DNA from 2 places in the Mesorhizobium sp. GW821-FHT04C10 genome. Region 1 is predicted to be linked to the other one. Evidence: predicted binding sites of a transcription regulator. Region 1 holds the regulator's gene; the other holds the start of a gene.
What was found. The regulator LexA, encoded in region 1, represses DNA repair genes until DNA is damaged. The targets are predictions, from matches to a motif close to TGTTCNNNNTGTGTTCNG.
Positions count from the first base shown of each region.

Region 1 (3,923 bases):
GCCGCTGGTGCGATCGGCTATTATTCGTTGGCGGCGGAGCCTGACTTTGCAAAGCCTGTGGCGATCGTCGTGCTGATGGCGATCTGTGCGCTTGTCTCGCGCTCCTGGCCAAAAACCCATCTGGCTTTCATGGCGGCATTGTTGTGCGCGCTGGGCCTGCTTGCCGCCAAGGTCGAGACCTGGCGGGCGGGCACCCGGATGCTGGGTTCGGAAATCTCGACGCAAGTGACCGGCCGCGTCGTCTCGCTCGACCGCATGGAGACCGGCCGCATCCGGTTGACCATAGACGTGACGTCGACGGCGCGGCCAAAACTGCGTTACGCACCGGAAAGGGTCCGGCTCTCGGCGCGCAAGATACCTGACGACATGACCGCCGGCTCGCTGATATCGGGCTATGCCAAACTGCTGCCGCCGACCGGTCCGGTGCGGCCGGACAGCTACGATTTCTCCTTCGACAGCTACTTTGCCGGCATCGGTGGCAGCGGCTTCTTTCTCGGCAATCCAAGAATCGTCACCGCCGACGACGATGAGATGCCGCTGTCTGCCCGCCTGTTTTCAGGGATAGAAAATGCCCGCGAAGCCATCGCCGACCATATCAGGAGCGTTGTTGGCGGTGCCGAAGGTGAGATCGCGGCAGCGCTGATCGTTGGCGTGCGCGCCGGCATTCCCAATGAAATCAACGAAGCGATGCGGCGCACCGGCATCTATCACATCATCTCCATTTCGGGACTGCATATGGCGCTGGTCGCCGGCACCATCATGGGTCTGCTGCGCGGTGCCTTCGCGCTGTTCCCGGATTTCTCCGCACGCCGGCCGGTGAAGAAATATGCGGCCGCCGCGGCACTGTTCTCGATCGCCGCCTACCTCATCATCTCAGGCGTCGTCGTTGCAGCCGAGCGCAGTTTCATCATGCTGGCGGTGATGCTGATTGCCGTATTGTTCGATCGCGCGGCGCTGACCATGCGCAATCTGGCGATCTCGGCGATCGCCGTCATCGTGGTGTCGCCGCACGAAGTTGTCGGCCCGAGCTTCCAGATGTCGTTCGCCGCAACGGCCGCGCTGGTCGGCGCCTATGCCGGCTGGGCGGATCACCGTGCGGGAAAGGCAAGACCGCCACCGCCAAAGCGGTCCCTGCCGGGGTTCCTGACGCGAAGATTCCTGCTGGCGACGGGCGGGTTGGCGATGACCTCCATCATTGCCGGCTGCGCCACGGCGCTGTTTGCCATCTGGCATTTCCAGCGTGTGTCACCGCTCAGCCTGTTCGCCAATCTCGCCGTCATGCCTATCGTGTCACTGATTGTCATGCCTTTCGCTGTTCTCAGTTCTCTTGCGATGCCCTTTGGTGCCGATGGTCCCTTTCTCTACGTGATGGGCAAGGGCCTGACCGTGATGATCTCCATATCGGCGTGGATATCGGAACGCTCCCCCGTCGATGCGATCGGGCTGATTTCACAACACTCCGTGCTGCTGGTGACGATTGCCCTGGTCATCGCGACGATGGCGACGACATGGCTGCGGCTCGCGGCAGTGCCATTCGCGCTCGCCGGCCTGTTGACCGTGTCTGATACGCGCATGCCGGATGTGCTGATCTCCGAAGACGCGCGGCTGGTCGCGGTGCCGATCGGCGGTGGCGAACTCGCGGTCAGCCGAGCTCGGCCGAACGAATTCACCGTCGACAATTGGAATCGCGCGTTGGTGTCCGAAACCATTGTCACACCGGAGATGTTCAACAAGGCGGACGGGCAATTCGACATTGCCGATGTCGTCAATCTACCGCCAGGGGCACCGTTCTACTGCACGGAAGGCATCTGTCTCGCCCGGCATCCGTCTGGCGCGATCATCGCGCATGTCGAAGACCGCAAGGCTACCTGGAAGGCCTGCGGCTTCGCCGACCTGATCGTTGTCAATGACGCGACGGGCTACGATGCCTGCCACAACCCGCTGGTCCTCGTCATCACCAAGCGGCAACTTGCACGCAAGGGCAGTGCCGCCGTCTTCTTTGACCGCCAATCGGCGACCGGTCCGCCAACCGTCAGCTTCGCCGTGGACGGGCCGTATCGGCCCTGGCACGAGCAACGAAAGTTTTCGCGTGAGGCGAGGGGGCTGCCACCCTATCAAAAAGCCGAAACGCCGGCTGCTCCTGCTCAGTAGCGCCTGATCAGCCCGACCAGCTTGCCTTGCACCTTGACCCTATCCGGCCCGAAAATGCGTGTCTCGTAGGCCGGGTTGGCGGCCTCAAGGGCAATCGAGGCGCCCTTGCGGCGGAACCGTTTCAAGGTCGCTTCCTCCTCGTCGACCAGCGCCACGACGATCTCGCCCGGGCTCGCCGTATCGGCGTTGCGGATAATGACCGTGTCGCCATCGAAGATGCCGGCCTCGATCATCGAGTCGCCCTTGACCTCCAGCGCATAGTGCTCGCCACCCATGATCATGTCCGGCGGCACCGAGATCGAATGCGTCTGATGCTGGATCGCATCGATCGGCACGCCGGCGGCGATACGGCCCATCACCGGGATCGACACGGCGGAGACCGCGTCGTCGTCATTGCCGGCAGAAGGCAAGCGCGACGGCGCCGGCTTGATCTGGCGGCCGAGGCCGCCTTGACCGAGACTGCCCTGAATGACACTCGGCGAGAATTTCTTTGCGGCGTTGAGGCCGGGCGCGATCGAATCCGGCAGCCGCAGCACTTCCAATGCCCGCGCCCGGTTGGGCAGCCGCCTGATAAAGCCGCGTTCCTCCAGTGCCGTGATCAGGCGATGGATCCCTGACTTGGAGGCGAGATCGAGCGCTTCCTTCATCTCGTCAAAGGAGGGCGGGATACCGCTTTCCTTCAGCCGTTCATGGATGAACATCAGAAGTTCATGTTGCTTGCGCGTCAGCATGGCGCCCCCCAGGCATTGAACGAAGGGTGTGAATCGGAATCGAAAAACAAACCCAGAACAAACACTATCTGTTCCAGTTGTGTTCCGCAACTGTTTAAAGTTTAGTGAATTTGTTAAGGCATCTGAAATTATCCGCTGCCGGCAGTGGGCAGCAATCGACCACCTCCGCGCCAAGGCGAGCATTGAAATCATTTTGGTTAATGGCCTGTGGTCCACCCTCTTGTCCCGCTTGGCATCAGCGTTTGAAGGGCATTCACAGGGCGGATTGCAGGGGCCAATCGATCCATTTCGAGCGGAACGAAACGAAATCAAAACGCCAACAATCGCTGGCTATCCGGGGATAGAACGCGTTCAGGCTTCCGGCATCGCTCCGCCCAGAATCTGCGCATAGGCGCCGGCATCGATATTGCCGCCGGAGATAACGCAGACGACGTTGCCGGTTGCCCGCTCGCTGCGGAGCGCGGCGGCGAGCGAGGCGGCACCCGCGCCTTCGGCCACGATCTTTGCCTTCGAGAACAACAGGCGCATCGCTTCCGTGACCTGATCGAGGCTGACGGCAATGGCGCCGTCGATAGACTGGCTTGCCAATGGCCATAGGCCGGGCACCAGCGATGGGCCGCCTATGCTCTTGATGAAGGAGGGGCGCGTCTCGATCTCGACAATGCGTCCGGCCGCCAGCGCCGCCGTGACCGGAGCCGCATTCTCATCCTCGACGGCGAAGACCTTCGTCTGGCTCCGCATCGCCTTGACCGCACTGGCGACACCGGTTGTCATGCTCCCTCCGCCATAAGGTGTCAGGACGCAATCGACCTCGGGCAGATCTTCGGCGATCTCGAGGCCAATGGTCGCGTTGCCGGCAAGCACCGCCTGGTCGGTGACCGGGTTCACCAGGAGTTCCGCGCCCTCCGGCCGCTCCGTTCCGATGATGTGGCGCCACCATGTCTCGTGCGAGACGAAGCGCACGTCGCCACCAAGGCCGCGGACCCCGTCGATCTTGGTCTGGGGTGCATCGGCATACATGTAGGCGGCCACCGGAACGCC
Region 1 is NZ_JBWKTL010000001.1:4,449,383-4,453,305, forward strand. It holds gene AC07UC_RS21555 (ComEC/Rec2 family competence protein) at 1-2,151, shown strand, start outside; gene lexA (transcriptional repressor LexA) at 2,145-2,882, opposite strand; gene AC07UC_RS21565 (threonine ammonia-lyase) at 3,234-3,923, opposite strand, start outside.

Region 2 (3,923 bases), 2.9 Mb from region 1:
TCGATCTGGAAATTGACGAAACGTTCGGCGCGCGCGGCGACCTTGTCGCGCGCCGGGCCGGTCAGCTGTTCGTCGGCCAGCAGCACGAGGCGCGGCTTCAGCGCGTCCTCGCCGGAGACCAGCGTGCCGATCGGCGCGCCGATCCAACGCAGCGTGCCGTCCGAGCCAAGTGCCAGGTCGCCATTGGCGCAGGCGCCAAAACGGTCGGCGCGCGCCTCGAACTCGGCGGCCAGCGCCTTTTGCGCGGCGGTGCGCACGGCCTTGGCGTCTTCGCCGCCGGCGGTCTGGTCGGCGGTGAAGCGGAACCCTTGCAACTCGCCGACATGATGGCCTTCGACAAGGACGGTTCCGGTAGGGCTAATTTCGGCTTCAGGCATGGTATTTTCTCTAAGGCGCCGCATGAGGACGGAAGTCCTGCGGTCTACGAAGCGTTTCGTCAACCGCTCATGCAGCGCATCCGACAATCTGTCTTCGATTTCGCGCGTCTTTTCCTGCCAGTGTGCCTGATCGGCCAGCCAGCCGGGCCGGTTCGACACGAATGTCCAGGTGCGGATCTGGGCAATGCGGTGCGACAGCGTGTCGATGTCGCCCTCGGTGGTGTCGGCGCGGCGCACCTGCTCGGCCATGTAATTCTCGTCGACATGGCCTCGCTTGGCGAGGTCCATATAGATCGACGCGATGAGGTCGGCATGTTGCGCCGGGGCGATCTTGCGGTAGTCGGGCAGCGCGCAGGCTTCCCACAACAGCGCCACGCGTTTGGCGTCGGTCGCCAGCGCGCGGATCTCCTCGTCGCGGGAAAGATATTCGAGCGCCTGCGCGTCGACAGCCGGCAGCGCCCGCGTCAGGCCCTCCACCGGAGCGTTGGTCTCGATCGAGCGCTTCAGCGCATCGAGGCTGGCGAAGTCGAAATGAGCGGTGCGCCACTGCAGCACCTTCACCGGATCGAAGTCATGACCTTCGATCTTCTTGACCAGTTCCTCGTCGAGCGGATCGACCTGGCCGGTGACGCCGAAAGTGCCGTCGCGCAGATGCCGGCCGGCGCGGCCGGCGATCTGGCCGAGCTCGGCCGCCGTCAGGTTGCGGTACTGGTAGCCGTCGAACTTACGGTTCTGGGCGAAGGCGACATGGTCGAGATCGAGGTTGAGGCCCATGCCGATGGCATCGGTGGCGACGAGATAGTCGACATCACCCGATTGGAACAATGCCACCTGGGCGTTACGGGTGCGCGGCGAGAGCGCGCCGAGAACGACGGCGGCACCACCTTGCTGGCGGCGGATCAGCTCGGCGATGGCGTAGACCTCGTCGGCGGAGAAGGCGACGATGGCGGTGCGGCGCGGCAGGCGCGTCAGCTTCTTCGAGCCCGCATAGGCAAGATGCGACAGCCTTGGCCGCGTCACCACCGAAACGCCCTTCAGCAAGCGCTGCAGGATGCCATGCATGGTGGCGGCACCGAGCAGCAGTGTTTCCTGGCGGCCGCGAAGATGCAGGATGCGGTCGGTGAAGATGTGGCCGCGCTCAAGGTCGCCGGCGAGCTGCACCTCGTCGATGGCGACGAAGGCGGCGTCGGTCTCGCGCGGCATGGCCTCGACCGTGCAGACCGAATATCTGGCGCCTGGCGGCTGGATCTTCTCCTCGCCAGTGATCAGCGCGACTTTATGGGCGCCGACCTTTTCGCAGACGCGCGTGTAGACTTCCCGCGCCAGCAACCTGAGCGGCAGCCCGATGACACCGGTTTCATGCGCCACCATGCGCTCGATGGCGAGGTGGGTCTTGCCGGTGTTGGTCGGACCAAGCACGGCGGTCACGTCGCGGCCCGACAGGATCAGCGGCTCGGTATGTTTCGGCTGGATGTTCATCGGCTCGGAAATAAGGCTTTCTGGCCTCTCATTGTCGGGAGCGTGCCTCAACTGGCGCGTATGACAGGCGACACATAGGGATTTCGGGCGCGAAGCGAAAGCGGAATGTTCCGTGGGCGGTTCGAAGGCCTCTTTGTCCAGCGCTAAATTGGCTGTCGCTTAACTGATGGAACGAGTCTGGAACGAATCGGCGACGAATCGGTGACTCGACCAGATTCAGCTTTTGTTCACGGCTATATGTGGATTTCGTGACCGTGACTCTCACCACATGCTGAATCCCTGAACTGGCCCGTTTTATGCTAGGCGAGTTCAGCCGTTAAGCTTTGCCGGGAAACGACGCCGGCGGCACGATGCCCATCACTCAAGATTATGAAATTGTTAATCTTTCTGAATTTGGTGTTAAGGAACTGCGGGCGATTCCGGCCTATTAACGTTAACTTGCGCTCAAAGCCGGAACGAATCGGCGACAAAACAGCGCCGACGGCATTTTCCCTTTTTGTTCCCCCAATATCTTGTGTTGTGAACAGCTTATCCACCGACAATCCACAGGCTTGACCACAGGGTTTCGCACAGGCGGCGCTGCCGCCATTAACCCTTGCGTGCCGGATTGGGGCATTGCGCCGCGGCGGGGACTCTTTCGCCTCCAAGGCTTCAACGGAAACGGACCGGGTTTTCCGGTCCGTTCGTTACAGTCTGAAGCCGTTGGACGTCAGGCGAAGTATTGGCCGCCATTGGCGGTGAGGGTCGAGCCGGTGATGAAGCCGGCATCCTCGGAAGCAAGGAAGACGACGCAGCGCGCGATCTCTTCCGGTTCGCCGAGGCGGCCGACCGGGATCTGCGGCAGGATGCGCTCGTTGAGCACCTTCTCATCGATTGCCTTGACCATCTCGGTGGCGATGTAGCCGGGACAGATGACGTTGACGGTGATGCCGGCGCGGGCACCTTCTTGGGCAAGGGCCTTGGTGAAGCCGATGTCGCCGGCCTTGGCGGCGGAATAGTTGACCTGGCCGGCCTGGCCCTTCTGGCCGTTGATCGAGGAGATGGTTATGACGCGGCCGAACTTGCGGTCGCGCATGCCGCCCCACAGCGGGTGTGTCATGTTGAAGACGCCGGAAAGATTGGTGTCGATGACCTCTTTCCACTGCTCACGGGTCAATTTGTGGAACATGGCGTCGCGGGTGATGCCGGCATTGTTGACCAGCACCGAGACCGGGCCGAGGTCGGCCTCGACTCGGCTGATGCCGGCGGCGCAAGCGTCATAGTCGGCGACCGACCATTTGTAGACCGGAATGCCGGTCTCGGCCTTGAATTTCGCTGCCGCCTCGTCGTTGCCGGCATAGTTGGCCGCGACCGAATAGCCGGCGTTCTTCAAGGCGATCGAGATCGCCGCGCCGATGCCGCGCGATCCGCCCGTGACGATTGCAACCTTGGTCATGCATTTCCCCTTTTTGATATCGCCCTGTTGTCGGGCTTGGCAGGCACTGGATATGAAACGGGCGGCCTGCGCCGCCCGTTCAGTATTTCTTCAGAGGGCTTCCACGCACAGGGCGACGCCCATGCCGCCGCCGATGCACAGGGTGGCGAGGCCCTTCTTGGCGCCGCGACGACGCATCTCGTAGACCAGCGTGTTGAAGATGCGGGCGCCCGAGGCGCCGATCGGGTGACCGATGGCGATGGCGCCGCCATTGACGTTGACGATCGAGGGATCCCAGCCCATGTCCTTGTTGACCGCACAGGCCTGCGCGGCGAAAGCCTCGTTGGCTTCGACAAGGTCGAGATCGCCAACCGACCAGCCGGCCTTTTCCAAAGCCTTGCGCGAGGCGGGAATGGGGCCGGTGCCCATGATCGCCGGATCGACGCCGGCGGTTGCCCAGGACGCGATGCGCGCCAGCGGGGTGATGCCGCGCCTTGCGGCTTCCGCTTCGCTCATCAGCAGCGCGCCGGCGGCACCGTCATTGATGCCGGAGGCGTTGGCGGCGGTCACGGTGCCGTCCTTGTCGAAGGCCGGCTTCAGCTTGGTCATGGCGTCCAGCGTCGCGCCATGGCGGATGTATTCGTCCTGGTCGA
Region 2 is NZ_JBWKTL010000001.1:1,565,758-1,569,680, forward strand. It holds gene AC07UC_RS07585 (helicase-related protein) at 1-1,856, opposite strand, end outside; gene AC07UC_RS07590 (hypothetical protein) at 2,156-2,392, opposite strand; gene phbB (acetoacetyl-CoA reductase) at 2,566-3,291, opposite strand; gene AC07UC_RS07600 (acetyl-CoA C-acetyltransferase) at 3,382-3,923, opposite strand, start outside.
Region 2: a site for LexA is predicted at 2,024-2,041, ahead of AC07UC_RS07585 (helicase-related protein). Genes of this name have one in related genera too.